Regions from separate parts of the Streptomyces sp. NPDC107521 genome, predicted to be linked through region 3. Evidence: predicted binding sites of a transcription regulator. Region 3 holds the regulator's gene; each other region holds the start of a gene.

The links. The regulator HrcA, encoded in region 3, represses chaperone genes, less so after heat shock. The targets are predictions, from matches to a motif close to TTNGCACTCNGNNNNNCNGAGTGCNAA.
Region 1: the regulator HrcA is predicted to act here: its motif matches at 7,053-7,079, upstream of groL (chaperonin GroEL).
Region 2: the regulator HrcA is predicted to act here: its motif matches at 3,602-3,628, upstream of groES (co-chaperone GroES).

Annotation. Positions count from the first base shown of each region.
Region 1 covers NZ_JBVKAT010000016.1:176,068-185,579, forward strand. The annotation lists gene ACZ7LB_RS23290 (GNAT family N-acetyltransferase) at 1-180, shown strand, start outside; partial or broken gene ACZ7LB_RS23295 (DUF4031 domain-containing protein) at 309-575, opposite strand; gene ACZ7LB_RS23300 (hypothetical protein) at 584-967, opposite strand; gene ACZ7LB_RS23305 (MurR/RpiR family transcriptional regulator) at 1,022-1,981, shown strand; gene murQ (N-acetylmuramic acid 6-phosphate etherase) at 2,206-3,156, shown strand; gene ACZ7LB_RS23315 (hypothetical protein) at 3,192-3,755, shown strand; gene ACZ7LB_RS23320 (NADH:flavin oxidoreductase) at 3,927-5,057, opposite strand; gene groL (chaperonin GroEL) at 5,305-6,927, opposite strand; gene ACZ7LB_RS23330 (cold-shock protein) at 7,261-7,464, opposite strand; gene ACZ7LB_RS23335 (MoaD/ThiS family protein) at 7,912-8,187, opposite strand; gene thrC (threonine synthase) at 8,184-9,473, opposite strand; SAM riboswitch class I at 9,492-9,512, opposite strand, start outside.
Region 2 covers NZ_JBVKAT010000006.1:290,775-300,286, reverse strand. The annotation lists gene tsaD (tRNA (adenosine(37)-N6)-threonylcarbamoyltransferase complex transferase subunit TsaD) at 1-736, shown strand, start outside; gene ACZ7LB_RS12485 (hypothetical protein) at 733-1,002, shown strand; gene ACZ7LB_RS12480 (class I SAM-dependent methyltransferase) at 1,202-2,386, opposite strand; gene ACZ7LB_RS12475 (polysaccharide deacetylase family protein) at 2,633-3,487, shown strand; gene groES (co-chaperone GroES) at 3,775-4,083, shown strand; gene groL (chaperonin GroEL) at 4,228-5,847, shown strand; gene ACZ7LB_RS12460 (SDR family NAD(P)-dependent oxidoreductase) at 6,096-6,869, opposite strand; gene ACZ7LB_RS12455 (LysR family transcriptional regulator) at 7,114-8,025, shown strand; gene ACZ7LB_RS12450 (WhiB family transcriptional regulator) at 8,104-8,445, opposite strand; gene ACZ7LB_RS12445 (response regulator transcription factor) at 8,827-9,438, shown strand.
Region 3 covers NZ_JBVKAT010000001.1:44,619-54,130, forward strand. The annotation lists gene ACZ7LB_RS00180 (SpoIIE family protein phosphatase) at 1-1,176, shown strand, start outside; gene hemW (radical SAM family heme chaperone HemW) at 1,543-2,775, shown strand; gene ACZ7LB_RS00190 (DUF3097 domain-containing protein) at 3,386-4,186, opposite strand; gene ACZ7LB_RS00195 (MBL fold metallo-hydrolase) at 4,221-4,955, opposite strand; gene hrcA (heat-inducible transcriptional repressor HrcA) at 5,102-6,118, shown strand; gene dnaJ (molecular chaperone DnaJ) at 6,119-7,255, shown strand; gene ACZ7LB_RS00210 (nitronate monooxygenase) at 7,458-8,540, shown strand; gene ACZ7LB_RS00215 (16S rRNA (uracil(1498)-N(3))-methyltransferase) at 8,540-9,289, shown strand.

The DNA of each region.
Region 1 (9,512 bases), on a different contig from region 3:
GCCACCGAGGCGCTGCGCGCGCTGTCGGCGTGGCCGCCGGCCCGGGAGGGCGGCACCCGCCTGCTGGCGATGACCGAGCCGGACAACACCGCCTCGCAGGCCGTCCTCACCCGCGCCGGATACGTCCGGACCCGGCGCGAGGAGGAGACGGGCCTGCTGGTCTACGAACTCCCCGGCTGACCCGGCGGACCCGCGCCGCCCGGCGCGGGCCACGGGTGGGGACCGCCCGGGACCACAGGACGCCACGGCGCCGGACGCGCCGAGGGGAGCACGGGCCCGCCCGACGTCCCCGGGGGCACCGGGCCCGGCGGCCCCGCCGCGCCCTTGCGCCGCCGCAGCCCCGCCCCGTGCAGCAGCCGCACCACCTCGCGGCTGCTCACCTGGAGCGCCCCGGCGGCGACCGCGTCCGCGTAGCGCTGCGCGGGCAGGTCGTAGTGGTCGCGCTCGAAGGCGCGGCGCGGCACGCCGAGGGCCGCCGCGAACAGGTGCAGCTCGGCGTAGGAGACGTCGCTGACCAGGTGCGACCAGAGGCGGCCGTGCCCCGGCCAGGTCGGCGGATCGATGTAGAGCGCCACCGGGACCCCTACGACGGCAGGGGGCCGCCGAGGGCGGCGCCCAGCGAGCCGACGGGGGCGACGACGACACCGGCCCGGTGGCACACCCAGCGCGGGTCCGGCCCCAGCTCGGGCTCCACCTCCAGGGCGTGCGGGTCGCCGGAACCGCAGACCGGGCACAGCGGCCAGCGGCCGTACCGCTCCAGCAGGGCGTCCTGCACGTCCTGGGCGACCAGTCCGGCCACGAACCCGGCGCCCTCCGGCCACTGCTCGACCCACCAGCGGCGCCCGGCGACGGCCTCCTCGACCAGCGAGACGACGTCCGCCTCCGCGACCCGTCCCGCGACCAGATCGGCCAGGACGAGGGCGCGGGCGGCGTGCAACGCCTGTTCCAGGGGGCTGATGGGGTCCATGCCTCCATTGTGCGCACTCTTGACCCGGCACCATAACGAAAATATCTTTCATTAGTGACCGATGACCTGAAGGAAAGTTTCGTCCCACCGGCCGCGGCCACCGTTCCCGGCGGTTCCCGGGCCTCCCTCCCGGCTCCCGCCGCCCTCGCCGCCAAGGTGCGCACGCTGACGCCGTCGATGACCCGTTCCATGCAGCGCGTCGCGGAGGCCGTCGCCGGGGACCCGGCGGGCTGCGCCGCCCTCACGGTCACCGGCCTCGCGGAACTGACCGGCACCAGCGAGGCGACCGTGGTGCGCACCGCCCGCCTGCTCGGCTACCCCGGCTACCGGGACCTGCGCCTGGCGCTGGCCGGGCTCGCCGCCCAGCAGCAGTCCGGCCGGGCGCCCGCCATCACCACCGACATCGCCGTCGACGACCCGATCGCCGACGTCGTCGCCAAGCTCGCCTACGACGAGCAGCAGACCCTCGCCGACACCGCCGCCGGACTGGACACCGCGCAGCTCGGCGCCGCCGTCACCGCGCTCGCCACCGCCCGCCGCATCGACGCCTACGGGATCGGCGCCTCCGGGCTGGTCGCCCAGGACCTCACCCAGAAGCTGCTGCGCATCGGGCTGCTGGCGCACTCCCCCGGCGACCCGCACCTCGCCGTCACCAACGCCGTGCAGCTCCGCGCCGGGGACGTCGCGCTCGCCATCACCCACTCCGGGTCGACGGGCGACGTGATCGAGCCGCTCCGGGTCGCCTTCGAGCGCGGCGCGACCACCATCGCCGTCACCGGCCGCCCCGACGGCCCGGTCACGCAGTACGCCGACCACGTACTGACCACCTCCACCGCGCGGGAGAGCGAGCTGCGGCCCGCCGCGATGTCCTCCCGGACCAGTCAGCTCCTGGTCGTGGACTGCCTGTTCGTGGGCGTCGCCCAGCGCACCTACGACACGGCGGGCCCCGCCCTGTCCGCCTCCTACGAGGCCCTGGCCCACCGCCACGCCCCCCGCGGCGGCACCGGCCGCTAGATGTCTTTCGTTTGGATCGGGCCGGACCCCGCGAGCCCGGCATGATCCAAACGAGAGGCCCCGGGCCCCGCCGTCGCCTCCCGTCCGCCCGGCGGCCCGCCCTCCGGGTGAACGGGGGAACGTGACGACAGGACCGGGGAACCCGGCCCGCCGCCCCGCACCGCACCGCACCGCATCCGCACCGCACCGCACCGCCCCGCATCGCACGGAGAGAGCCACCCCGTATGACCTCCACCTCCCGCACCCCCCGCCACCCGCACCCCGGCCTGCGCGACCAGCTGGAGACGCTCACCACCGAGGCGTTCCGTCCCGAGCTGGCCGAGATCGACCGGATGCCGACGCTGGAGATCGCCCGGCTGATGAACGGCGAGGACACCGCCGTGCCCGCGGCCGTGGCCGCGCGGCTGCCCGAGATCGCCGCCGCCGTCGACGCCGTCGCCGCCCGGATGTCCCGCGGCGGGCGGCTCGTCTACGCGGGCGCCGGCACCGCCGGGCGGCTCGGCGTGCTCGACGCCTCCGAGTGCCCGCCGACCTTCAACACCGCCCCCGGCCAGGTCGTCGGCCTGATCGCGGGCGGCCCCGAGGCCGTGGTCACCTCCGTCGAGGGCGCCGAGGACTCCCCCGAGCTGGCCCGCGCCGACCTGGACGCCCTCGCCCTGACCGCCGACGACACCGTGGTCGGCGTCTCCGCCTCCGGCCGCACCCCCTACGCCGTCGGCGCCGTCCGCCACGCCCGGTCGCTCGGCGCCCTCACCGTCGGCCTGGCCTGCAACTCCGGCAGCGAGCTGGCCGCCGCCGCCGACCACGGCATCGAGGTGGTCGTCGGCCCCGAGCTGATCACCGGCTCCACCCGGCTCAAGTCCGGCACGGCGCAGAAGCTCGTCCTCAACATGCTGTCGACGATCACCATGGTCCGGCTGGGCAAGACCTACGGGAACCTGATGGTCGACGTCCGCGCCTCCAACGAGAAGCTGCGCGCCCGCTCCCGCCGCATCGTCGCCCTCGCCACCGGCGCGGCCGACGACGACATCGAACGCGCCCTGGACGCCACCGACGGCGAGGTCAAGCACGCCATACTCGCCCTGCTGGCCGACGTGGACGCCCCCACCGCCGCCCGCCTCCTGGAGGACTCCCAGGGGCGGCTGCGCTCCGCCCTGGCGGCGGCGCACGGCTGAGGTGCGGGGCCCCGCCGTGTGCGACCCTGAACGACATGAACCACGCCCAGCGGACCGCCCTGGGCCGCGCCCTGCGCCTCCTCGGTGAGCACGGCGAGGCCCTGGCCGCCGACACCCCCGACGCCAAGCTGCACGAGGTCAGGGCGGACCTGAGGCGCGCGCTGGACCAACTGGAGGAGAGCGTCGCCGCGGCGGCCCCCACCACCCGCTGCCTCGACCACCCCAACGGGCCGGTCGACACGGCCGCCCCCGACCTGTGCCTGCTCTGCGAGACCCGGCGCCGCGCCGCCCGCCGCGACGAGTACAACGGCGGTCCCCTGCCGGCCCGCGCCGCCGAGCCGGTGCAGTCCCGCTACGGGGTGCGCGGGGACCGTCCGCAGCCCCAGCAGCGCTGGCTGCCGGAGGCGTGGAACGGGCAGGCGTGGCAGTTGTGCGGCACGCCCCGGCGGGACCGGCGCGAGGCCGAGCTGTACCTCGCGGCGCAGCGCCGGGGGCCGCGCGCGGCGATGGCGTACCGGCTGGTGCACGAGTTCACCGACTACGAGGTGCTGCGCGTGTGGGGGACGCCGGTGCGCGTCGACGTCGAGCCGATGGGCTGAGACCCGGGCCGGGGCCCTCCCCCGGGCCGGGCCCCTCCCTCCGGACCACCCCGCCCCCGGGACCACCCCGCCCCCGGGACCACCCCGCCCCCGGGACCGCCGCGCCCGCGGACGGCGCGGGCACGGACGGCGCGGGTCGCGGCGGGGCCGGGGAGGGGGCGCCGCGCCGCCTCAGCTCAGGGTGCCCAGGGAGGCGGGCCGGAAGGGCTCCAGTTCGCCGAGGCGGCCGTCGAGCACCTTGGCGGCCCACTCGGGGTCCTGGAGCAGTGCGCGGCCCACGGCGACGAGGTCGAACTCGTCGCCCTCCAGCCGGTCGAGGAGGCCGTCGAGGCTGTCGGCCGGGGCCCCGCCGTCCCGCGGGGCGGCGGTGAAGCCGCCGTCGAGGCCGACCGCGCCGACGGTGATGGCGGGCCTGCCGGTGAGCTTCTTCGTCCAGCCCGCCAGGTTGAGGTCCGAGCCGTCGAACTCGGGGACCCAGTAGCGGCGGGTGGAGGCGTGGAAGGCGTCGACGCCGGCCGCGGCGAGCGGGGCGAGCACCGCCTCCAGTTCCCCGGGGGTGGCGGCGATCCGGGCCTCGTAGGCGCCGACCTTCCACTGGGAGTACCGGAACAGCACCGGGAAGCCCGGGGAGACGGCGGCCCGCACGGCGGCCACGGTCTCGGCGGCGAAGCGGGTCCGGGAGGCGATGTCGCCGCCGTAGGCGTCGGTGCGGCGGTTGGTGCCCGCCCAGAGGAACTGGTCGACGAGGTAGCCGTGGGCGCCGTGGATCTCCACGCCGTCGAAGCCGAGGCGCTCGGCGGCGGCAGCGGCGTCGGCGAAGGCGCCGATGACGTCGTCCAGGTCGCGGAGGGTCATCTGCCGCCCGGTGGGGCGGTCGGCGCCGAGGCGCAGCCCGGAGGGTCCGACGGCGGGGGCGTCCGGGAACGGCGGGTCGCCCTGGCCGCGCTCCATGCCGATGTGCCAGAGCTGCGGGACGATCCGGCCGCCGGCGGTGTGCACCGCCTCCGCGACCCCCTTCCAGCCCGCCAGTTGCTCCTCGCCGTGAAAGCGCGGCACGCGGTCGCTCTGCCCGGCCGACGGATGGCCGACGTAGGTGCCCTCGGTGATGATCAGGCCGACCCCGGCGGCGGCCCGGCGGGCGTAGTAGGCGGCCACGTCCGCGCCGGGGACGCCGCCCGGGGAGTGCTCGCGGGTCATCGGGGCCATCACGACGCGGTTGGCCACCGTCAGTCCGTTCAGGGTGGCGGGCCTGCCGAGTAACCGGGCGGTGCGGGGGGACGCCTCGGGTGCGGAGATGGTCACGGTGGCTCCTTGGTGGTCCGGGAGAACTCTGTGCACGCGCATGGACTCGCGCCTGCCCCGGTCAACGGCCCCGGCCGGACCGGAATTCCCGCTCCGCTCCACCCGTCTCCCCCGGGGGACACGGCCGTTGCCCCGGCGGCGCGCGCGGCGGGCCCGGCCCCGGGCCCCGGAACGCGCCCGAGGGCGGCACCGCGGGCCGAAGCCCGGGTGCCGCCCTCGGGAGAAGGACGGGTGACCGGCGTGCCGGTCAGAAGTCCATGTCACCGCCCGGCATGCCGCCGCCGGCGGGGGCCGCGGCCTTCTCCGGCTTGTCCGCGATGACGGCCTCGGTGGTGAGGAACAGCGCGGCGATGGAGGCGGCGTTCTGCAGCGCGGAGCGCGTCACCTTCGCCGGGTCGATGATGCCCTCGGCGATCATGTCCACGTACTCGCCCGTCGCGGCGTTCAGGCCGTGACCGACGGTCAGGTTGCGGACCTTCTCCACCACGACGCCGCCCTCGAGACCGCCGTTGACGGCGATCTGCTTCAGCGGGGCCTCCAGCGCGAGCTTCACGGCGTTGGCGCCGGTCGCCTCGTCGCCGTCCAGCTCCAGCTTGTCGAAGACCTGGGAGGCCTGGAGCAGGGCCACGCCGCCACCGGCGACGATGCCCTCCTCGACGGCCGCCTTCGCGTTGCGGACGGCGTCCTCGATGCGGTGCTTGCGCTCCTTGAGCTCGACCTCGGTGGCGGCACCGGCCTTGATGACGGCCACGCCGCCGGCCAGCTTCGCCAGGCGCTCCTGGAGCTTCTCGCGGTCGTAGTCCGAGTCGCTGTTCTCGATCTCGGCACGGATCTGGTTGACGCGGCCGTTGACCTGGTCGGTCGAGCCGGCGCCGTCGACGATGGTGGTCTCGTCCTTGGTGATGACGACCTTGCGGGCGCGGCCCAGGAGGTCCAGGGTCGCGTTCTCCAGCTTGAGGCCGACCTCCTCGGAGATGACCTCGCCGCCCGTGAGGATGGCGATGTCGCCGAGCATGGCCTTGCGGCGGTCGCCGAAGCCCGGAGCCTTGACGGCGACGGACTTGAAGGTGCCGCGGATCTTGTTGACGACCAGCGTGGACAGGGCCTCGCCCTCGACGTCCTCGGCGATGATCAGCAGCGGCTTGCCCGACTGCATGACCTTCTCCAGCAGCGGGAGCAGGTCCTTGACGTTGGAGATCTTCGAGTTGGCGATCAGGATGTACGGGTCGTCGAGGACGGCCTCCATACGCTCCATGTCCGTGGCGAAGTACGCCGAGATGTAGCCCTTGTCGAAGCGCATGCCCTCGGTGAGTTCCAGCTCCAGACCGAAGGTCTGGGACTCCTCGACGGTGATGACGCCTTCCTTGCCGACCTTGTCCATGGCCTCGGCGATCAGCTCGCCGATCTGGGTGTCGGCGGCGGAGATCGAGGCGGTGGAGGCGATCTGCTCCTTCGTCTCGACGTCCTTGGCCTGCTCGAGCAGGGCGGCGGAGACGGCCTCGACGGCCTTCTCGATGCCGCGCTTGAGGGCCATCGGGTTGGCGCCGGCCGCGACGTTGCGCAGACCCTCGCGCACCAGGGCCTGGGCGAGGACGGTGGCGGTGGTCGTACCGTCACCGGCGACGTCGTCCGTCTTCTTGGCGACTTCCTTGACCAGCTCGGCGCCGATCTTCTCGTACGGGTCCTCCAGCTCGATCTCCTTGGCGATGGAGACACCATCGTTGGTGATCGTGGGGGCGCCCCACTTCTTCTCGAGGACGACGTTGCGGCCCTTGGGGCCGAGCGTCACCTTGACGGCGTCCGCGAGCTGGTTCATGCCGCGCTCGAGGCCGCGCCGCGCCTCCTCGTCGAACGCGATGATCTTGGCCATGTGAAGTGGTCCCTCCAGGACTGGGGGTGATTCCTTCGGACCGCGCCCGCGCCCGCGACGGACGGCTCGCCTGCCGCGGGTTCCTTCCCCCACCGGCCTGCGGGCCTCACCGACCCGGTCCTTCGTTGTCACTCTCACCTTCAGAGTGCTAACGCAATGATTAGCACTCGACCCCCGGGAGTGCAAGCGCCCCGGGCTCCGGAGCGGCCCGTCCGGCCGGTCCCGGACGGTCCTCCGGACCCGGAACCGGGGGCGTCCGGGCAGACCGGAGGGCCCGCACCTGTGGGGTGCGGGCCCTCCGGGAAAGACCGTTCGCTCGTGTGGCCGCGCGTCTCAGGCGCTGAGGCGGACCATGTCGGCCTGCGGGCCCTTCTGACCCTGCGAGATCTCGAACTCGACCCGCTGGCCTTCTTCGAGGGTGCGGTAGCCGTCCATCTGAATCGCGCTGTAGTGGACGAAAACATCCGCACCACCGTCGACCGCGATGAAGCCGTACCCCTTCTCCGCGTTGAACCACTTGACGGTGCCCTGAGCCATGCCTAACTCCCCTATTACTGGCCCTTGCGCGGATCCGCACCTCGCGAACCCGGGTCAGACCTCGCCCCCCACGAATGGGGGCGTGCGCCGGAACGCGTCGACCGCGGCCGAATGTATCTGCCCAACTGCCGTCTGCAACAGGTCAATCGGACGAGAAATCAGGACGCGGCCAGCCAGGAATGTTGCGACAGTTCACCCGGATTCAGGGCAAGTCAGACCGCACAAAGGGAACAAAGGTCGCGAAAGGCGCCCGCACTTTGGCTGCTTCTTGTCGGACGGGGAGCGGGAATTCGGGGCTCCGGACTTCACGACCGGGGGCGCGTTCCCCAACTCTACCGCGTTCAATCACATGGAATTGCCCCCTCCGCTTCTTTCCGCGGAGGGGGCAATGCGCACGGGGCCGGGCGGACGCCGCAGGGCGGCCCGGAAGGGCCCGCAGGGGCCGGGTCAGCCGCCGGCGACCGCCGGGATGATGGAGATGCCCGCGCCGTCCGGCGTGGCCGTCCCCAGGCCCTGCTCGAAGCGGACGTCGTCGTCGTTGACGTAGACGTTCACGAAGCGGCGCAGCTTGCCCTGGTCGTCGAGGACCCGGGCGGCGATGCCGGTGTGGTTCTTCTCCAGGTCCTCGATGACCTCGCCGAGGGTGGCGCCCTCGGCGGGGACCTCTGCCCGCCCGCCGGTGTAGGTGCGCAGGATGGTGGGAATGCGGACGGTCACGCTCATGCGAGGCCAGCCTCTCGGAAGGAGTCCAGGTTGGGGCGGATCGTCGCGGTGAGGCCGGTGCCGGCCACCGCGTCGAGGGTCTTCAGTCCGTCGCCGGTGTTGAGCACGACGGTGGTGAGCGAGGGGTCCAGGGCGCCGCTCTCGACCAGCTTGCGGGTGACGCCGACCGTGACGCCGCCGGCGGTCTCCGCGAAGATCCCCTCGGTGCGGGCGAGCAGCTTGATGGCGTCGACGATCTGCTCGTCGGTCACGTCCTCCACGGCGCCGCCGGTGCGGCGGGCGATGTCCAGGACGTAGGGGCCGTCGGCCGGGTTGCCGATGGCGAGGGACTTGGCGATGGTGTCCGGCTTCTGGGGGCGCACCACGTCGTGCCCGGCCTTGAAGGCGGCGGACACCGGCGAGCAGCCCTCGGCCTGGGCGCCGAAGATCCGGTACGGGCGGTCCTCGACCAGGCCGAGCCGGATCAGCTCGCGGAACCCCTTGTCGATCTTGGTGAGCTGGGAGCCGGAGGCGATCGGGACGACGATCTGGTCCGGCAGCCGCCAGCCGAGCTGCTCGCAGATCTCGTACGCCAGGGTCTTGGAGCCCTCCGCGTAGTAGGGCCGCAGGTTGACGTTGACGAAGCCCCAGCCCTCGCCGGCCGGGTCGCCGATCAGTTCGGAGCAGAAGCGGTTGACGTCGTCGTAGTTGCCCTCGATGCCGATCAGCTCACCGCCGTAGACGGCGGCCATGACGACCTTGCCCTGCTCCAGGTCGTGCGGGATGAACACGCAGGAGCGCAGCCCGGCCCGCGCGGCGGCGGCGCCCACGGCGCCGGCCAGGTTGCCGGTGGAGGAGCAGGAGAGGGTGGTGAAGCCGAAGGCGCGGGCCGCCTCGAGGGCCTGGGCGACGACCCGGTCCTTGAAGGAGTGGGTCGGGTTGCCGGAGTCGTCCTTGACGAACAGGCCGCCGGTGAAGCCCAGTTCCCGGGCGAGGTTGTCGGCCCTGACGAGCTCGGTCCAGCCGGGGTTCAGGTTCGGCTTGGTGGCCACGTCGGCGGGGACGGGCAGCAGGGGCGCGTAGCGCCAGATGTTCGCGGGACCCGCTTCGATTCGCGCGCGCAGTTCCTCGGCGTCGTGGGCCGAGAAGTCGTAGGCGATCTCCAGCGGGCCGAAACACTCCTCGCAGGCGAAGACCGGGCCGAGGGGCACCCGGTGACCGCACTCGCGGCAGGAGAGCGCCGCGGCGGGGCCGAGATCGACGGAGGTGCCCGGAGCGGCGGAGGGTGCGGGAGTCTGCACAGACATGAGAGGCGAGGCCCTTTCTCCTCATCTTCCCCACGACGC
Region 2 (9,512 bases), on a different contig from region 3:
CGGCGGGCACTCCTCGCTGCTGCTCTCCACGGACATCACCGCCGACGTCCGCCCGCTCGGTGCCACCATCGACGACGCGGCCGGCGAGGCCTTCGACAAGGTCGCCCGGGTGCTGAACCTGGGCTTCCCCGGCGGCCCCGTCATCGACCGGTACGCGCGCGAGGGCGACCCGGGCGCCATCGCCTTCCCGCGCGGGCTGACCGGGCCGCGCGACGCCCCGTACGACTTCTCCTTCTCCGGCCTCAAGACGGCCGTGGCCCGCTGGATCGAGGCCCGGCGGGCGGCGGGGGAGGAGGTGCCGGTGCGCGACGTGTCGGCGTCCTTCCAGGAGGCCGTGGTGGACGTGCTGACCCGCAAGGCCGTGCGGGCCTGCAAGGACAACGGCGTCGACCACCTGATGATCGGCGGCGGGGTCGCCGCCAACTCCCGGCTGCGGGAGCTGGCGCGGGAGCGCTGCGAGGCGGCGGGCATCCGGCTGCGGGTGCCGCGCCCCAAGCTGTGCACGGACAACGGCGCGATGGTGGCCGCGCTCGGCGCCGAGATGGTCGCCCGGGGCCGGTCCGCCTCCGACTGGGACCTGTCGGCGGACTCCTCCCTGCCGGTGACCGACCCGCACGTCCCGGGGAGCGGCCACGGCCACGGCCACGGCCATGACCACGGGCACGGGCACGGGCACGAGCACGGGCATGGCCACGACCATGTGCACGAGGTCAGCAAGGAGAACCTGTACCCGTGACCGTCGCGCTGATGTGGGAGGCGCGGGCCGTGCCCGGCCGGGGCGGGGAGCTGCTGGAGTGGGCGCGCTCGCGTGACCTCGACGCCGTGCCCCTGCGCCGGGAGACCCTGCGCGCGCCCCAGGACCGGGTCCTCGTCATCACCTGGTGGGACGCCCCGTACGACGCCGAACTGCCGGAGCTGCCCGAACCGGCGGCCGAGCTGGTCACCCGGCCGGTGCACCGCTGGCGCTTCGAGTCGGTGGGGGTGACCGGGCCGGAGCGGTGAGCGGTACGGCACCGGGGCGGTGAGGGCCACGGGGCCGGAGCCGCCCGCTCCTCGCGGGCCGGTGCCGTTCCCTCCTCGTGGCTCGGGGCCGCCCCTTTCGCCGTGGGCCGGGGCCGCCTCCTCGTCGTACGGCCGCACCCGGTCCCCCGGTCCCCCGTCCCGGCGGGCCGGACGGCGCGGGCGGGGGCCGCCCGCCCGCTCACCGGGCCGGGTGGCCCAGCAGCATCGTGGGGGCGCCCGCGACCCGGGTGAGGAAGACCGTCGCCGCGTTCGGCCCCTGGGGGCGGACCTTGCGGCGCAGCTCCTCCGGCTCCACCGCCGAGCCCCGCTTCTTCACCGTCAGCGTGCCGACCTCCCGCTCCCGGAGCAGCGCCCTGAGCCGCTTCACATGGAACGGCATCCGGTCGGTGATCTCGTAGGCCGTCGCGTAGGGCGTGGGCCGCAGCTCGTCCGCCGTGACGTAGGCGATGGTCGCGTCCAGCAGCCCGCCGCCGACCCGTTCGGCCACGTCGGCCACCAGATGGGCGCGGATGACGGCGCCGTCGGGCTCGTACAGGTAGCGGCCGGGCTCGCGGACCGGCGGGTCGGGCAGGCCGGCGCCGACGAGGGTGCGGGGGCCCGGCAGCAGCGTGGCCCGCACGGTGCCCGGCGCCGTGCCGAACCACAGCACCGCCTCCTTGACGTCACCGCCGTCGGAGATCCACTCGGCCTCGGCGTCCTCGGGCACCACCTCGTGGGGGATGCCGGGCGCGACCTTCAGCGCGGCGGCGACCGGGGCCCGGCGGGCCGCCCCCACCGCCCAGGACAGCGGCGGCGAGTACGCCTCGGGGTCGAAGATCCGCCCGCCCGTCCCGCGGCCGCCGCGCCCGCCGCGCCGCGCCGGGTCCACGAACACCGCGTCGTACCCGGTGGTGTCGACCTCCGTCACGTCCGCCTCGCGCACCTCGACCAGTCCGTCCAGCCCCAGCGCCTCGGCGTTGGCGCGGGCCGCCGCCGCGGTCACCGGGTCGCGGTCCACCGCGAGCACCCGGATGCCCGCGCGGGCCAGCGCGATCGCGTCGCCGCCGATCCCGCAGCACAGGTCGGCCACCGAGGCCACGCCCAGCTCGCGCAGCCGCCCGGCGCGGTGCGCGGCCACGCCGGCCCGGGTCGACTGCTCGACCCCGTCGGGTGTGAAGAACATCCGCCCGGCGTCCTCGGCCCCGAACTTCGCCGCCGCCCGCTGCCGCAGCCGCGCCTGTCCGAGCGCCGCCGACACCAGCTCGGCCGGGTGGGTGCGGCGCAGCCGGGTGGCCACGGCCAGCTCGTGCGCGGGATCGGTGTCGCGGACCTCGTCGAGGAGGGCGCGGCCTTCGGGGGAGCGGAGGGCGTCGAGCTGGTTCACCGGGACATTGTGGGCCAGTCGGTGGACGGTCCGCTCCCGGCGCGGTGTCGGACCGGGTCCGCGGGCCGGGGACTGCGAGCATGCCGCACTATGCACGAAGTCGTACAAACAGATAAAAAGCGGATGCCGGGGAGAGGGCCGTCATGGTCGCTTCGGGCAACCTCCTCCGGGTCCCGGACGCCCCGCGCGCCCCGTCCCCTCGGTGCCGCCCGCGCCCGCCGTGCCGCCCGCGGCGGCCTGGTCCTCGTGGCCGCCGCCGCCCTGGGCGCCGGCTGCGCGCAGGGCGGGGACCCTCCCGGGGTGCGGGGCGCCGCGGGGCAGCAGCCGCTCCAGGCGCCCCCGGCCCGCGCCCTCGACTCCTACGCCGCCAAGCTGCGCGCGGCCCAGGCGGCCAGGGTCGCCGCCGCCCGGCGGTGGAAGCTGGCGGCGGTACCGCTCGCCGCGCCGCCGCCCCCGGCGGAGAAGCCCCGGATCACGGCCCGCGAGGGCTTCGAGGTGGACGGGCAGGAGGACCTGCCGCCGGTCTTCACCACCGTCCCCACCGAGGAGAAGGTCGTCTTCCTCACCATCGACGACGGCGCCGAGAAGGACCCGGCGTTCCTGCGCATGATGAGCGAGCTGAAGGTCCCGTACACCGTCTTCCTCACCGACAAGGAGATCAAGGACGACTACGGCTACTTCACCGGCATGCGGGACACCGGGGTCACCCTCAACAACCACACCCTGACCCACCCGTACCTCCCCGCCCTCTCCTACGCGGAGCAGAGGCGGGAGATCTGCGGGATGCAGGACGTGATCGAGAAGCGGTACGGCACCCGCCCCGCCCTCTTCCGCCCGCCCTACGGCAACTACAACCGCGACACCCTGCGCGCCGCCCGGTCCTGCGGCATCCGGTACGCGCCCATCTGGAACGAGGAGGTCTACGTCGACCACTGGGAGTACCGCGAGTGGGACCAGGACCTGCACCCCGGTGACATCGTCCTCACCCACTTCCGGGGGCGCGGGGACTGGGACGGCACGATGACCGACCTGGCCCGCCGCTTTCTCGACCGGATCACCGCCGAGGGATACGCCGTGGCCCGGCTGGAGGACTACCTGTGACCCGTGCCGGCCGAGCCCCGCGCGCCGGCGCCCGGGACGGCGCCCGGGGGCCGTCCGCCGGGGGCGCGCGGAGGGGCGGCGGGCGCCGGGAAATCCCGCGACGCGCCGCGTCCACTGGCACTCCGCTTGACCGAGTGCTAATCCCGGTCATAGTCTCGGCTCTGGCACTCCCCCCTGGAGAGTGCCAACAAAGCGACGGGCAGGTCCGGCACCCGCGACGACGGATCCACCTGGTCGCCACCTCAGACAGTTAACCCCGTGAGATCTCCGAAGGGGGAGGTCGGATCGTGACGACCACCAGCTCCAAGGTTGCCATCAAGCCGCTCGAGGACCGCATTGTGGTCCAGCCGCTCGACGCCGAGCAGACCACGGCTTCGGGCCTGGTCATTCCGGACACCGCCAAGGAGAAGCCCCAGGAGGGCGTCGTCCTGGCCGTGGGCCCGGGCCGCTTCGAGGACGGCAACCGTCTTCCGCTCGACGTCTCCGTCGGTGACGTCGTGCTCTACAGCAAGTACGGCGGCACCGAGGTGAAGTACAACGGCGAGGAGTACCTCGTCCTCTCGGCCCGCGACGTGCTCGCGATCATCGAGAAGTAGGACGCAGGCCGGGTCCGCCCCGGCACCGCCGACTCACCTCGGCCCCTGCCTCAGCTGCGCCCCTGGCACCCGCGAACGATAAGAAGCCGGGCGTCGGGGGCGCAGTCAGTTTTCCCCGGATTACGGAAGAGGGCTCACGCTCCCATGGCGAAGATCCTGAAGTTCGACGAGGACGCCCGTCGCGCCCTTGAGCGCGGCGTCAACAAGCTCGCCGACACGGTCAAGGTGACCATCGGCCCCAAGGGCCGCAACGTCGTCATCGACAAGAAGTTCGGCGCCCCGACCATCACCAACGACGGCGTCACCATCGCCCGTGAGGTGGAGATCGAGGACCCGTACGAGAACCTCGGCGCCCAGCTCGTCAAGGAGGTCGCGACCAAGACCAACGACGTCGCGGGTGACGGTACGACCACCGCGACCGTGCTGGCCCAGGCGCTGGTCCGCGAGGGTCTGAGGAACGTCGCCGCCGGTGCCTCCCCGGCGCTGCTGAAGAAGGGCATCGACGCGGCCGTCGCCGCCGTGTCCGAGGACCTCCTCGCCACCGCCCGTCCGATCGACGAGAAGTCCGACATCGCCGCCGTGGCCGCGCTGTCCGCCCAGGACCAGCAGGTCGGCGAGCTGATCGCCGAGGCCATGGACAAGGTCGGCAAGGACGGTGTCATCACCGTCGAGGAGTCCAACACCTTCGGCCTGGAGCTGGACTTCACCGAGGGCATGGCCTTCGACAAGGGTTACCTGTCGCCGTACTTCGTGACGGACCAGGAGCGCATGGAAGCCGTCCTGGAGGACCCCTACATCCTCATCAACCAGGGCAAGGTCTCCTCCATCACGGACCTGCTGCCGCTGCTGGAGAAGGTCATCCAGGCCAACTCCTCGAAGCCGCTGCTGATCATCGCCGAGGACGTCGAGGGCGAGGCCCTGTCCACGCTGGTCGTCAACAAGATCCGCGGCACCTTCAACGCCGTCGCGGTGAAGGCCCCCGGCTTCGGCGACCGCCGCAAGGCGATGCTCCAGGACATGGCCGTCCTCACCGGCGCCACCGTCATCTCCGAGGAGGTCGGCCTCAAGCTCGACCAGGTCGGTCTGGACGTGCTGGGCTCCGCCCGCCGCATCACCGTCACCAAGGACGACACCACCATCGTCGACGGTGCCGGCAAGAAGGACGAGGTCCAGGGCCGCGTCGCGCAGATCAAGGCCGAGATCGAGGCCACGGACTCCGACTGGGACCGCGAGAAGCTCCAGGAGCGCCTCGCCAAGCTGGCCGGCGGCGTGTGCGTGATCAAGGTCGGCGCCGCCACCGAGGTGGAGCTGAAGGAGCGCAAGCACCGTCTGGAGGACGCCATCTCCGCGACCCGCGCCGCGGTCGAGGAGGGCATCGTCTCCGGTGGCGGCTCCGCCCTGGTCCACGCCGTCAAGGTGCTGGAGGGCAACCTCGGCAAGACCGGCGACGAGGCCACCGGTGTCTCCGTCGTCCGCCGTGCCGCCGTCGAGCCGCTGCGCTGGATCGCCGAGAACGCCGGCCTGGAGGGCTACGTCATCGTCTCCAAGGTGGCGGAGCTGGAGAAGGGCAGCGGCTACAACGCCGCCACCGGTGAGTACGGCGACCTGGTCAAGGCCGGCGTCATCGACCCGGTGAAGGTCACGCGCTCCGCCCTGGAGAACGCCGCCTCCATCGCCTCCCTCCTGCTGACGACCGAGACCCTGGTCGTCGAGAAGAAGGAAGAGGAAGAGCCGGCCGCCGCGGGCCACGGCCACGCCCACTGAGCACCGCGCCGAACGCCCGACGGTGCCCGGCACCCCCGCTTTCCCGGGGGCGCCGGGCACCGTCGCGTTCCCGGGGGCCGGGCGTCGGGAGCCCCGGGCCCTACGGCGTCCCGCCGCCCGACGGCCGCGTTCCGCCCGCCCGACGGCCCCGGCGCCCGCGCCCGGCCCGCCCGCGTCCCCTCCGGTCGGCGTGCCCCGCGCCCGCCCGGCCGCCGGCACCGGGCCGGTGCGGCCGGTCCGCCCCCGCGCTAGCGCGGCCCGTACTTGCGTCCCGTCACCGAGGACAGCCCGCCCAGCATGCCGCGCGGCACCAGCTTCGTCGCCCCCATCAGCGCCTTGTAGCGGGGGTCCGGGATCGACAGGGACTTGCCGCGGGCCAGGTCCGCCAGCGCGGCCGAGACCAGCTTGTCGGCGTCCAGCCACATCCAGTTCGGGATGCTGTCCGTGCCCATCCCGGCGCGCTCGTGGAACTCCGTGCGCACGAAGCCGGGGCACAGCGCCATCAGCCGCACCCCGCTCCCGGCCAGGTCCCGGGCCGCCCCCTGGGTGAACTGCACGACCCACGCCTTGGACGCGCCGTAGGTGCCGCGCGGGACGAACGCCGCGACCGAGGCCACGTTGACCACGTCGCCCCGGCCCCGCTCCCGCATCGCCTCGGCCGCCGCCGCCGTCAGCCGCAGCACCGCCTCGCAGTGCACCCTCAGCATCCGCAGCTCGTCGGCCATCGGGACGTCGAGGAAACGCCCCTTGTTGCCGAAACCGGCGTTGTTGACCAGCAGGTCGACCGGGTCGCGGCGCTCGCCCAGCCGGGCCGCCACCGCCTCGATCCCCTCGTCCCCGGCGAGGTCCGCCACCAGCACCTCCGCCTCGATGCCGTGCCGGTCGTGCAGCTCCGTCGCCTGCTCCCGGAGCCGCTTGACATCCCGGGCCACCAGCACCAGGTCGTGCCCCTCGGCAGCCAGCCGTCGCGCGAACGCGGCGCCGATGCCCGCCGTCGCTCCCGTAATCAATGCCGTTGTCATGGCGCAAGGTTATGGTCCCGGCCACCCGGGCACGCCCCCGCTCCACCGGGCCTCCGGCCCGTGAAGACCGGGTGAACGCTCCGGCGCACGCCCCCACCTGCCCGGAATCACCGCCGCCACGGACCGCGGCCCGCGCCGCACCGGCCCGCCCGCCACCGGATCGCGCCACCCGGGCCCGTCCCGCGGGGCAAAGCGGCGGAGCGGGGCCCGGCGGATGCCCAAAGCTCCGCTTATCCTTGGTGGTGTGATCGAGGCCCGTCATCTCCGCGTCCTGCGCGCCGTGGCGTCCACCGGCTCCTTCTCCGCCGCGGGACGCGAACTGGGCTGCACCCAGCCCGCCGTCAGCCAGCAGATGAAGGCCCTGGAGACCTCCGTCGGCACCCCCCTCCTGGTGCGCAACGGGCGCGAGATGCGGCTGACCCAGGCCGGCGAGGCCCTGGTGCGGCACGCCTCCGGCATCCTGGCCGGGCTGACCGCCGCCGAGGAGGAGGTCGCCGCCATCGCCGGGCTGCGCGCCGGGCGGGTCCGCCTGGTCTCCTTCCCCAGCGGCAGCTCCACCCTCGTCCCCACCGCCCTCGCCGCCCTGCGCGCCGCGCACCCCGGCACCCGGGTCTTCCTGGAGGAGGCGGAGCCCCCGAGGTCCGTCGCCCTGCTCCGGGAGGGCGACTGCGACCTGGCCCTCGCCTTCCGCTACGAGGGGGCGGCGGGCGCCGAGGAGTGGGACGACCTCGTCGTCCGGCCCCTGCTGGCCGACCGGCTGGTGGCCCTGGTGCCCGAGCACCACCCGCTGGCGGGCGCCGGGTCCGTCGCCATCGGCGAGCTGGCCGGGGAGCCCTGGATCGCGGGCTGCCCGCGCTGCCGGGGCCAGCTCGTCGAGGTCTGCGAGGGGGCCGGCTTCACCCCCCGCATCGACTTCGCCACCGACGACTACCCGGCCGTGGTCGGCCTGGTCGGAGCCGGTCTCGGGGTCGCCGTGCTGCCCCAGCTCGCGGTGGACTCCGTGCGGCCCCGGGGCGCGCGCACCGTCGCGCTGGAGCCGGAGGTGCGGCGGCAGATCGTCGCGCTCACCCTGCCGGACCTGGCGCAGGTGCCGGCGGTGGCGGCGACGCTGGAGCAACTGGGCCGGGCGGCCGGGGGCCTCGTCCAGGCACCCTGACGTCCCGGACCGTCCGCCCGGGGTCGGGCTCCGGTACCGGAGAAACGTTCCTTCAGAGAAGTGCGGCCGGTGGTCCGGTCAATGCGGGTGCGCCGCGGCGTCGCCGCCGCCGTGCGCCGGTGCCGAGGTGGCGACCAGCCGGTGCCGCGCCCGGCCCATCAGCTCCTCGCGCTCGTCCTCGGTCAGTCCGCCCCAGACCCCGTACGGCTCGCGCACGGCCAGCGCGTGCGCCGCGCACTCGGCGCGCACCGGGCATCTCATGCAGACCTCCTTGGCGGAGTTCTCACGGGCGCTGCGCGCCGTGCCCCGCTCCCCCTCCGGATGGAAGAAGAGCGAGCTGTCCACCCCGCGGCACGCTGCCAGGAGCTGCCAGTCCCACAGGTCCGCGTTCGGTCCGGGAAGGCGGGAGAAATCTGCCATTGCGTGACCCCTTGTAGCCGATATGGGTGGATACCGTGCTCGCGACCGTACAACTACGATCTAAGGAGATGAAAATATGACTCATTGCGAATCTAGCCGCAGACACCGCCGAAGAGGAAGAAAAACGGCTGAATGGGGCATGGGTTGTGATGAAAGCGGGTGGGTTGGCCGTGTGCGTCTGCGGCGTATCCGGCCCCTCACGTAGAGTGTCGAAGTCGACGCACAGCCCCGTAACTCTTTCGGGTGACCATCGTTGAGAGTGCGGAGGCGGTTGAAGGAACCACGTGCTCGGGCGGGCGTCCGAGGCGGTCGACCGCACAGGTGACGATTCGTACCAGCCTGGAGGCTCAACGTGACGCGCATTTGCTGCGGAGGACGGCCATGACTTCCGTCCTCGTCTGCGACGACTCCCCGCTTGCCCGAGAGGCGCTGCGCCGCGCGGTCGCGACCGTGCCCGGCGTCGAGCGCGTGACGACGGCCGCCAACGGCGAGGAAGTCCTCCGCCGCTGGGGAGCCGACCGCTCGGACCTGATCCTGATGGACGTGCGCATGCCCGGCCTGGGCGGCGTCGAGACCGTCCGGCGGCTGCTGTCCGCCGACCCCGGCGCGCGCATCATCATGCTCACCGTCGCCGAGGACCTGGACGGCGTGGCCCTCGCGGTCGCCGCCGGTGCCCGCGGCTATCTGCACAAGGACGCCTCGCGCGCCGAGCTGCGCGCCACCGTGACCCAGGCGCTCGCCGACCCGACCTGGCGGCTGGCCCCGCGCCGGCTGCGCTCCGCCGAGATGGGCGCCGCGCCCACGCTCACCGCGCGGGAGATCCAGGTGCTGGAGGGCATGAGCCACGGCCGCTCCAACGCCGAGATCGGCCGCGAGCTGTTCCTCTCCGAGGACACCGTCAAGACCCACGCCCGGCGGCTCTTCAAGAAGCTCGGCGCCTCCGACCGCGCGCACGCGGTCGCGCTCGGCTTCCGCTGGGGCCTCGTCCGTTAGGGAACCCCGTGTGGCGCAGGCCCGACGGGCCCGTCGGGGGAGCGGCCGTCCCCGTTCACCGCGTGGTGGGCGGG
Region 3 (9,512 bases):
TGGTGCGCGGTGTGGCTGGAGGACGAGGCCCGCGGGGCCTGGGCCGACGGCACCGGCGGCACCGCCGGGCTGCGCCCGCCCCGCGTCTGGCACGGCAACGAGGACCACGTCGACGAACTGCGCCGCGCCCTGGAGAAGGACCCGCCCCGCCCCGGCGGCCCCTGGCACGCGGGCCCCGTCGTCCACCCCTGGCCCGGCGGCTCGCTCGGTGCCCACGGCGCCGCGCTCGCCTACCGCCTGGCCGCCGGGGGCAGGCCGCTGGGCACCCTGGTCATCGGGCGGGCCGGCACCCCCTGCTTCCCCGACGAGATCGGCGGCCTCGTCGAGGACCTCGGCCGCCGGGTGGCGCTCGCCATCGGCGCCGCCCGCCAGTACGCCCGGCAGGCCACCATCAGCGCCGTCCTCCAGCGCGGTCTGCTGCCCGGCGCGGTGGCCGAGATCCCCGGGGTGCGCAGCGCCCTCGTCCACGAGCCGTGCGACAAGGGCGGCCCCAGCGGGGACTTCTACGACCTCTTCCCGGCCGGTGAGGGCCGCTGGTGCTTCGCCGTCGGCGACGTCCAGGGCAAGGGTCCCGAGGCCGCCGTCGTCATCGGCCTGGCCCGGCCCTGGCTGCGGCTGCTCGCCCGCGAGGGGTACGAGGTCCCCGACGTGCTCGACCGGCTCAACCAGCTGCTCCTCGACGACGCCACCGAGGCCGCCGACGCCGCCGCGCGTGCCCTGGTCGCCGCCGGAGGCCGTCCGGTTGCCCCGGGCGACGGTCCGCAGACCCGCTTCCTGTCCCTCCTCTACGGCGAGCTGGTCCCCGTCGACGGCGGCGTCCGCTGCACCCTGGCCTCCGCCGGGCACCCGCTGCCGCTGCTGCTCGCGCCCGACGGCACCGTGCGCGCGGTCGCGGAACCGCAGACCCTCCTCGGCGTCGTCGAGGACGCGACGTACACCAGCGAGACGTTCGAGCTGCGCTCCGGGGACGTCCTGCTGTGCGTCACCGACGGCGTCACCGAGCGGCGCGACGGCTCCCGCCAGTTCGACGACGGCGACGGGCTCGCGACGGCGCTCGCCGGGTGCGCGGGGCTGGACGCGGGGCTCGTCGCGGAGCGGATCAGGCGGCTGGTGCACGAGTTCGGCGCCGAGCCCCCGGGGGACGACCTGGCGCTGCTGGTGCTCCGGGCCGAGTGACGGCACGGGCGCCCGCCCCGGTGCGGCCCGGGGACCGGATCCGCCGTGCGTCCCCGGGCGCCGCCGCGCCGCCCCTCCGCCCCCGCCCCGCTCCGCCCCCGCCCCGCTCCGCCCCCGCCCCGCTCCGCCCCCGCCCCGCTCGCGCGGGCCGTGGCCTTGGCCGCGCGGGCCGCGCGAGCGCTCCCGTGCTCACCGCTCCCGTGCTCACCGCTCCCGTGCTCACCGCTCCCGTGCTCACCGTGCCCCGTGCTCGCCGGGTCCGCGCTCCCCGCCTGCCCGGCCGCCGCCCCCGCCGTCCCCGCCCGTCCCGGCCCGTCCCGGAGGACGCGGGAACCGCACCCGCGGGCGTACGGGACAATGGAACGCATGCCCTCCGCACTTCCCGACGGCGAACCCGTCCCCGCCGACGGCGCGCTGCCCGCCTCCGCGCTCGCCGGGGCGGCGGACCGCCCCCTCGGCTTCTATCTGCACGTCCCGTACTGCGCCACCCGCTGCGGCTACTGCGACTTCAACACCTACACCGCCACGGAGCTGCGCGGCACCGGCGGCGTCCTCGCCTCCCGCGACAACTACGCCGCCACCCTGGCCGACGAGGTCCGCCTCGCCCGCGCGGTCCTCGGCGACGACCCCCGGGAGGTCCGCACCGTCTTCGTCGGCGGCGGTACGCCGACCCTGCTGGACGCCGCCGACCTGGTCCGGATGCTGAGCGCGGTGCGCGAGGAGTTCGGGCTCGCGGCGGACGCGGAGATCACGACGGAGGCCAACCCGGACTCGGTCGGCCCCGAGTACCTCGCCGCCCTGCGCGAGGGCGGCTTCAACCGGATCTCCTTCGGCATGCAGAGCGCCAGGCGCCACGTGCTGGAGGTGCTGGACCGCACCCACACGCCCGGCCGCCCCGAGGAGTGCGTCGCGGAGGCCCGCGCGGCGGGCTTCGAGCACGTCAACCTCGACCTGATCTACGGCACCCCCGGCGAGTCCGACGACGACTGGCGGGCCTCCCTGGACGCGGCGCTCGGCGCGGGGCCCGACCACGTCTCCGCCTACGCGCTGATCGTCGAGGAGGGCACCGGGCTCGCCCGGCGCATCCGGCGGGGCGAGGTGCCCATGACCGACGACGACGAGCACGCCGACCGGTACCTGATCGCCGAGGAGACCCTGTCGGCGGCGGGCTTCTCCTGGTACGAGGTGTCGAACTGGGCCTCCTCCGAGGCCGGGCGCTGCCTGCACAACGAGCTGTACTGGCGGGGCGCGGACTGGTGGGGGGCCGGACCGGGCGCCCACTCGCACGTCGGCGGGGTCCGCTGGTGGAACGTGAAGCACCCCGGCGCCTACGCGGCGGCCCTGGCGGCCGGACGCTCCCCGGGGGCCGGGCGGGAGGTGCTCACCGAGGAGGACCGGCGGGTGGAGCGGGTCCTGCTGGAACTGCGGCTGCGCGAGGGCGTGCCGCTGGACCTGCTGCGCGAGGCGGGGCTCGCCGCCTCCCGCCGCGCCCTGTCCGACGGGCTCCTCCAGGAGGAGGCGTACGGGCGGGGCCGGGCGGTGCTGACCCTGCGCGGACGGCTGCTGGCGGACGCGGTGGTGCGCGACCTGGTCGACTGAGCGGGCCCCTTTTGGGCCCGCCGCCCCGCCGGCGCACTCCGGGCCCGCCCCGTCCCACCGTGCCCACCGGTGCCCACCGGTGCCCCGGGCCCGCCGCCCCGCCGGTGCGCCCCGGGGTCCGCACGGTGGGGGAGCGGGGCTCTCCGCAGGAGATACGGACCGGTGGGGGCTGCCCCCTCACGGGGCGTTCCCACCCCCGGCACTGGGGTTCCTCCGGCGGGGCCGCTTCCGCGCCGCCCCTGCCGCGAGAGGTTCCCCGCGGTACCGCCCCGCGCCGTCCCCGACCGCGTGCCGCCCGTCGTACGGGCCGTGTCCTGAGGGCCCCGCCCCATGAGCCGGCCCGGGCACGAGTCCGTGCAGGATCGCCCGCCACGCTGCCGGTCCCTCCGGGCCGCCGCCCCACGGGCTCACGCCTCACGGGACATCCTCCTACGGGCTCCCGTTCCACGGGCCGCCCTCGCGGACCCGGCGCCACGGGCCGTCCCGGCGGTGAGTCCGGACCCGGTGCGAAGCGTGCGTGCGCCGCTGCCCGCCGCCCGCCGCCACCGCCCGGCGGCGGAGCACGCGCCGACCCGTCGCGGGGGCACCCCGGAGGGCGCCCCGCGCGGAATCACGCCGTCACGTGGTCGATCAGCCGCTCCACGCTGCCCAGCAGCTCCGGTTCGAGGTCCTTGTACGAGCCCACCCGGCCCAGGATGTGCTGCCACGCGGCGCCGGTGTTGTCGGCGGGCCATCCCAGCGCCCGGCAGACCCCGGTCTTCCAGTCCTCGCCCCTCGGCACCCGCGGCCACGCGGCGATGCCCACGGACGACGGCTTCACCGCCTCCCAGACGTCGATGTAGGGGTGGCCGACCACCAGCACGTCGTCACCGGTCACCGCCCGGGCGATGCGCCACTCCTTGGAGCCCGGCACCAGATGGTCCACCAGCACGCCGAGCCGGGCGTCCGGGCCGGGCGCGAACTCGTCGACGACGGACGGCAGGTCGTCCACGCCGCCCAGGTACTCCACGACCACGCCCTCCACGCGCAGGTCGTCGCCCCACACCTTCTCGACCAGCTCCGCGTCGTGCCGCCCCTCCACGTAGATGCGCCCGGCGCGGGCGACCCGGGCGCGGGCGCCGGGGACGGCGACCGAGCCGGACGCCGTGCGGGTGGGGCGGACCGGGCCGCGGCCGGGGCGTGTCAGGGTCACGACGCGGCCCTCCAGCAGGAAGCCGCGCGGCTCCATGGGGAAGACCCGGCGCCTGCCGAAGCGGTCCTCCAGGGTGACCGTGCCCGCCTCGCAGCCCACCACCGCGCCGCAGAACCCGGTGCCGGGCTCCTCGACGACCAGGCCCGGCCCGGCGGGGACCTCGGGCGCGGGACCCGGCTTCTTCCAGGGAGGGGTCAGATCGGCGGAGTACTGGCGCATTGGGGTGACGATACGAGGAACGCGCGGCGCCCGATCAGCGCGACACGCCGAACCGGTCGGCCAGCGCGTCCCGTTGGTCCCGGACGAACGCGGCGTCGACCACCGCTCCGTGACCGGGCACGTACCGGGCGTCCTCCCCGCCCAGCTCCAGCAGCCGGTCCAGCGCCGCCGGCCAGCGCGAGGGCGCCGCGTCCGGCCCGGCCTGGGGCGGGCCGGACTCCTCGACCAGGTCGCCGCAGAAGACCACCGCCGGGTCGCCCGGCACCAGCACCGCCAGGTCGTGCCCGGTGTGCCCGGGTCCCACGGCGGCCAGCAGGGCGCGCCGCCCGCCGCCCAGGTCGAGTTCCCGCCCGCCGGGCACCTCGTGCCGCACCGGCGCCAGCGCGTCCACCGCCTCCGCCGCGAGCCGCGGGTCCAGCCCGTTGGCCACCGCGTCCGCCCGCAGCGCGTCCCGGCCCTGTCCGCCCGGCGCGAACAGCGCCCGGGTCCCGGCCGCCCCGAGGACCTCCGCACCGGCGAACACCGCCGCCCCGAGGACGTGGTCGAAGTGCGGGTGGGTCAGCGCGACATGCGTCACACGGCGGCCGGTCAGCCGCCGGGCCGCCGCCCGCAGCCGGGCGCCCTCGGCCAGGCTCGATCCCGCGTCGACCAGCAGGACCGCGTCCGCGCCGACGACCAGCCCCGCCGTGCAGTCCCACACCGGCAGCCGGCGCCGCCCGACCCCGGCCGCCACCCGTTCCCAGCCCGACTCTTCCCATCGCACGCTCATGTCGACGACGCTAGCGGCGCGGCACCGGCCTTGCCCCGGGCGTACCCCACGGCCGTACACTGGGCCGGGGAAGTCTGGCACTCGCGCCCGATGAGTGCCAAGGCGGACCAGGCGACGTGGGGCGACGACTTCAGGAGGTGCGCGCGGTGCTCAGTGAACGCAGGCTGAAGGTCCTGCGCGCCATCGTCCAGGACTATGTCGGCACCGAGGAGCCCGTCGGCTCCAAGGCCCTCACCGAGCGGCACAACCTCGGCGTCTCCCCGGCCACCGTGCGCAACGACATGGCGGCCCTGGAGGAGGAGGGGTTCATCGCCCAGCCGCACACCAGCGCCGGGCGCATCCCCACCGACAAGGGCTACCGGCTCTTCGTCGACCGGCTGGCGGGCGTCAAGCCGATGACCGCCCCGGAGCGGCGCGCCATCCAGAACTTCCTGGGGGGCGCCGTCGACCTCGACGACGTGGTGGCCCGCACGGTGCGGCTGCTCGCGCAGCTCACCCGGCAGGTCGCCGTGGTGCAGTACCCCTCGCTGACCCGCTCGACCGTGCGGCACGTGGAGCTGCTGGCCCTCGCGCCCGCGCGGCTGATGCTCGTGCTGATCACGGACACCGGCCGGGTCGAGCAGCGTGTCGTCGACTGTCCGGCGCCGTTCGGCGAGGTGTTCCTCGCCGACCTGCGGGCGCGGCTCAACAGCCGTGTCGTGGGGCGCCGGTTCACGGATGTGCCGAGCCTGGTCGAGGACCTGGCGGACGCCTTCGAGGCCGAGGACCGCGGTACGGTCTCGACCGTGCTCTCCATTCTCCTGGAGACGCTGGTCGAGGAGAACGAGGAGCGGCTGATGATCGGCGGCACCGCCAATCTCACCCGCTTCGGGCACGACTTCCCCCTTGTGATCAGGCCCGTCCTGGAGGCGCTGGAGGAGCAGGTCGTGCTCCTCAAGCTGCTCGGTGAGTCGAAGGACGCGGGCGTGACCGTCCGGATCGGTCACGAGAACGCCCACGAGGGACTCAACTCCACGTCCGTCGTGTCGGTCGGTTACGGTTCGGGCGGCGAGGCGGTTGCCAAGCTCGGCGTGGTCGGACCGACCCGCATGGACTACCCGGGAACGATGGGAGCGGTACGCGCAGTGGCACGGTACGTCGGACAGATCCTGGCGGAGTCGTAGGTGGCCACGGACTACTACGCCGTACTCGGCGTGCGCCGCGACGCGTCCCAGGACGAGATCAAGAAGGCGTTCCGGAGGCTCGCGCGCGAGCTGCACCCGGACGTCAACCCCGATCCGAAGACGCAGGAGCGGTTCAAGGAGATCAACGCCGCCTACGAGGTCCTCTCCGACCCGCAGAAGAAGCAGGTCTACGACCTCGGCGGCGACCCGCTGTCCCAGTCGGGCGGCGCGGGGGCCGGCGGCTTCGGCGCGGGCGGCTTCGGGAACTTCTCGGACATCATGGACGCCTTCTTCGGCACGGCGTCGCAGCGCGGACCGCGCTCGCGCACCCGCCGGGGCCAGGACGCCATGATCCGCATCGAGGTGGAGCTGGACGAGGCCGCGTTCGGCACCACCAAGGACATCCAGGTCGACACCGCGGTCGTCTGCAACACCTGCAACGGTGAGGGCGCGGCGCCCGGCACCTCGGCGCAGACCTGCGACATGTGCCGCGGACGCGGTGAGGTCTCGCAGGTCACCCGGTCCTTCCTGGGCCAGGTCATGACCTCCCGGCCCTGCCCCCAGTGCCAGGGCTTCGGCACCGTGGTCCCCACCCCCTGCCCCGAGTGCGCGGGCGACGGGCGCATCCGCTCCCGGCGGACGCTCACGGTGAAGATCCCGGCGGGCGTCGACAACGGCACGCGCATCCAGCTCGCGGGCGAGGGCGAGGTCGGCCCCGGCGGCGGTCCGGCCGGCGACCTCTACGTCGAGATCCAGGAGCTGCCGCACCCGACCTTCCAGCGCCGGGGCGACGACCTGCACTGCACGGTCACCATCCCCATGACGGCGGCTGCCCTCGGCACCAAGGTGCCGCTGGAGACGCTGGACGGCATGGAGGAGATCGACATCCGCCCGGGCACCCAGTCCGGCCAGTCGATCCCGCTGCACGCCCGGGGCGTCACGCATCTGCGCGGCGGCGGCCGGGGCGACCTGATCGTGCACGTCGAGGTCACCACCCCGACCAAGCTCGACCCCGACCAGGAGCGCGTGCTGCGCGAACTGGCCGAGCTGCGTGGCGAGGAGCGCCCCCAGGGCCAGTTCCAGCCCGGGCAGCAGGGCCTGTTCTCCCGGCTGAAGGACGCCTTCAACGGCCGCTGACACCCGTGCGGGCCGGGCGTGCCTCCGGGCGGGCCCGGCCCCGCGCCGTCCGGGCCGCGGGTCCGTCCGGCGGGGTCCGCCCGGCCCGCCGCCGCTTCCCCGGGTGTGTTCGGGATTGTCCGGCTTGCCCGGGGCCCGGGCCGCCGGTGCCGGGCGGACGGTCGGGTTCGGGCTTGTCCCGGAGGCATGACACCATGCGGTCATGTCCTCCGCACTGACCGATCTCTTCCCCTACCCGATCGTGCAGGCGCCCATGGCCGGCGGCGTCGCCGTGCCGCGGCTCGCCGCCGCGGTCTCCGAGGCGGGCGGGCTCGGGTTCCTGGCCGCCGGGTACAAGACCGCGGACGGGATGTACCAGGAGATCAAGCAGCTCCGGGGACTGACGGGCCACCCCTTCGGGGTCAACCTGTTCATGCCGCAGCCGGAGACCGCCGACCCCGCCGCCGTCGGCGTCTACGCCCACCAGCTGGCCGGGGAGGCCGCCTGGTACGAGACCGAGCTGGGCGACCCCGACAGCGGACGCGACGACGGCTACGACGCCAAGCTCGCGGTGCTGCTGGACAACCCGGTGCCGGTGGTCTCGTTCCACTTCGGCGTCCCCGGGCCCGAGACCGTCGAGTCCCTGCACCGGGCCGGCAGCTTCGTCCTGGCCACGGCGACCACCGCGGAGGAGGCCAGGGCCGTCGAGCGGTCCGGCGCCGACGCGGTGATCGCCCAGGGTGTGGAGGCCGGCGGCCACCAGGGGCGGCACCGGGACGACCCGGAGACCGACGCGGCCGGGATCGGGCTGCTGGCGCTGATCGCCCAGGTCCGCGAGGCCGTGGACCTGCCGATCGTCGCCGCGGGCGGCATCATGCGCGGCGGCCAGATCGCCGCCGTGCTCGCCGCCGGCGCCGACGCGGCCCAGCTCGGCACCGCCTTCGTCGCCGCCTCCGAGTCCGGCGCCCACGCCCTGCACAAGCGGGCCCTCACCGACCCGCTGTACGTCCGCACCGAACTCACCCGCGCCTTCTCCGGCCGCCCGGCCCGCGCCCTCGTCAACCGCTTCGTGCGGGAGCACGGGCCGTACGTCCCCGCCGCCTACCCGGACGTCCACCACCTCACCGCGCCGCTGCGCGGGGCGGCGGCCAGGGCGGGCGACGCGCAGGGCATGGCGCTGTGGGCGGGTCAGGGCCACCGGCTGGCCCGGGAGCTGCCCGCCGGGCGGCTGGTCGAGCTGCTGGCCGACGAACTGGCCACCGCCGGGGCCGAGTTGGCGCACTACACCGGGGGAGGGGCGGGCTGATGACGGCGCCCGTGTTCGTGGTCGGCTCCCTGCGGCCCGAGGACGTCCCCGGCGGGGAGTACGTCCTCGACGGCCCCGAGGGGCGGCACGCGGTCTCCGTGAAGCGGCTGCGGCCCGGCGAGGCGCTCGTCCTCACCGACGGGCACGGACGCTGGGCCGAGGGCCTGGTCCGGGCCGCCGAGGGGAAGGACCGCCTGGTCGTCACCGGCCTGGGGACGGTCCGCGAGGACGCCCCCGAGGAGCCCCGCGTCACCGTCGTCCAGGCCCTGCCCAAGGGCGACCGCGGGGAGTTGGCGGTGGAGACGATGACCGAGGTCGGCGTCGACGCGATCGTGCCCTGGGCGGCGTCCCGCTGCGTCACGCAGTGGCGCGGCGAGCGCGGGGCGAAGGCGCTCGGCAAGTGGCGGGCGACGGCCCGCGAGGCCGGGAAGCAGTCCCGGCGCACCCGCTTCCCCGAGGTCGCGGACGCGATGACCGGCAAGCAGGTCGCCGCGCTGCTGGCCACCGCCGACTTCGCCGCGGTGCTCCACGAGAGCGGCGACGAACCGCTGGCCGGTGCCGCGCTGCCCGCCACCGGTCACCTGGTGCTCGTCGTCGGGCCCGAGGGCGGGGTCTCCCCGGAGGAACTGGCGCTCTTCGCGGAGGCGGGCGCCCGCCCGTACCGGCTGGGCCGCAGCGTCCTGCGCACCTCCACCGCCGGCACGGCGGCGGCGGCCCTTCTGCTGACCCGCACGGGCCGCTGGTCCTGATCCGCGACGGCCGCCGGTCCGGCCCCTCCGGGGCGGGCCGGGCGGCGCCGGGGCGCGCCGGAGGCCCACGGTGCCGCGCGTGCCCTGCGCGGGCGTCCGCCGGGCCGAGCACGTCGGTCGGGCGCCGCCGGTCGCGCGGTGCCGCCCTCCCGGTGGTGCCCCGTCCCAGTGGCCGTGACCGGCCGCCGTCTCGCTCCCGCGCCGTGTCCGGCGCCCGGCCGCC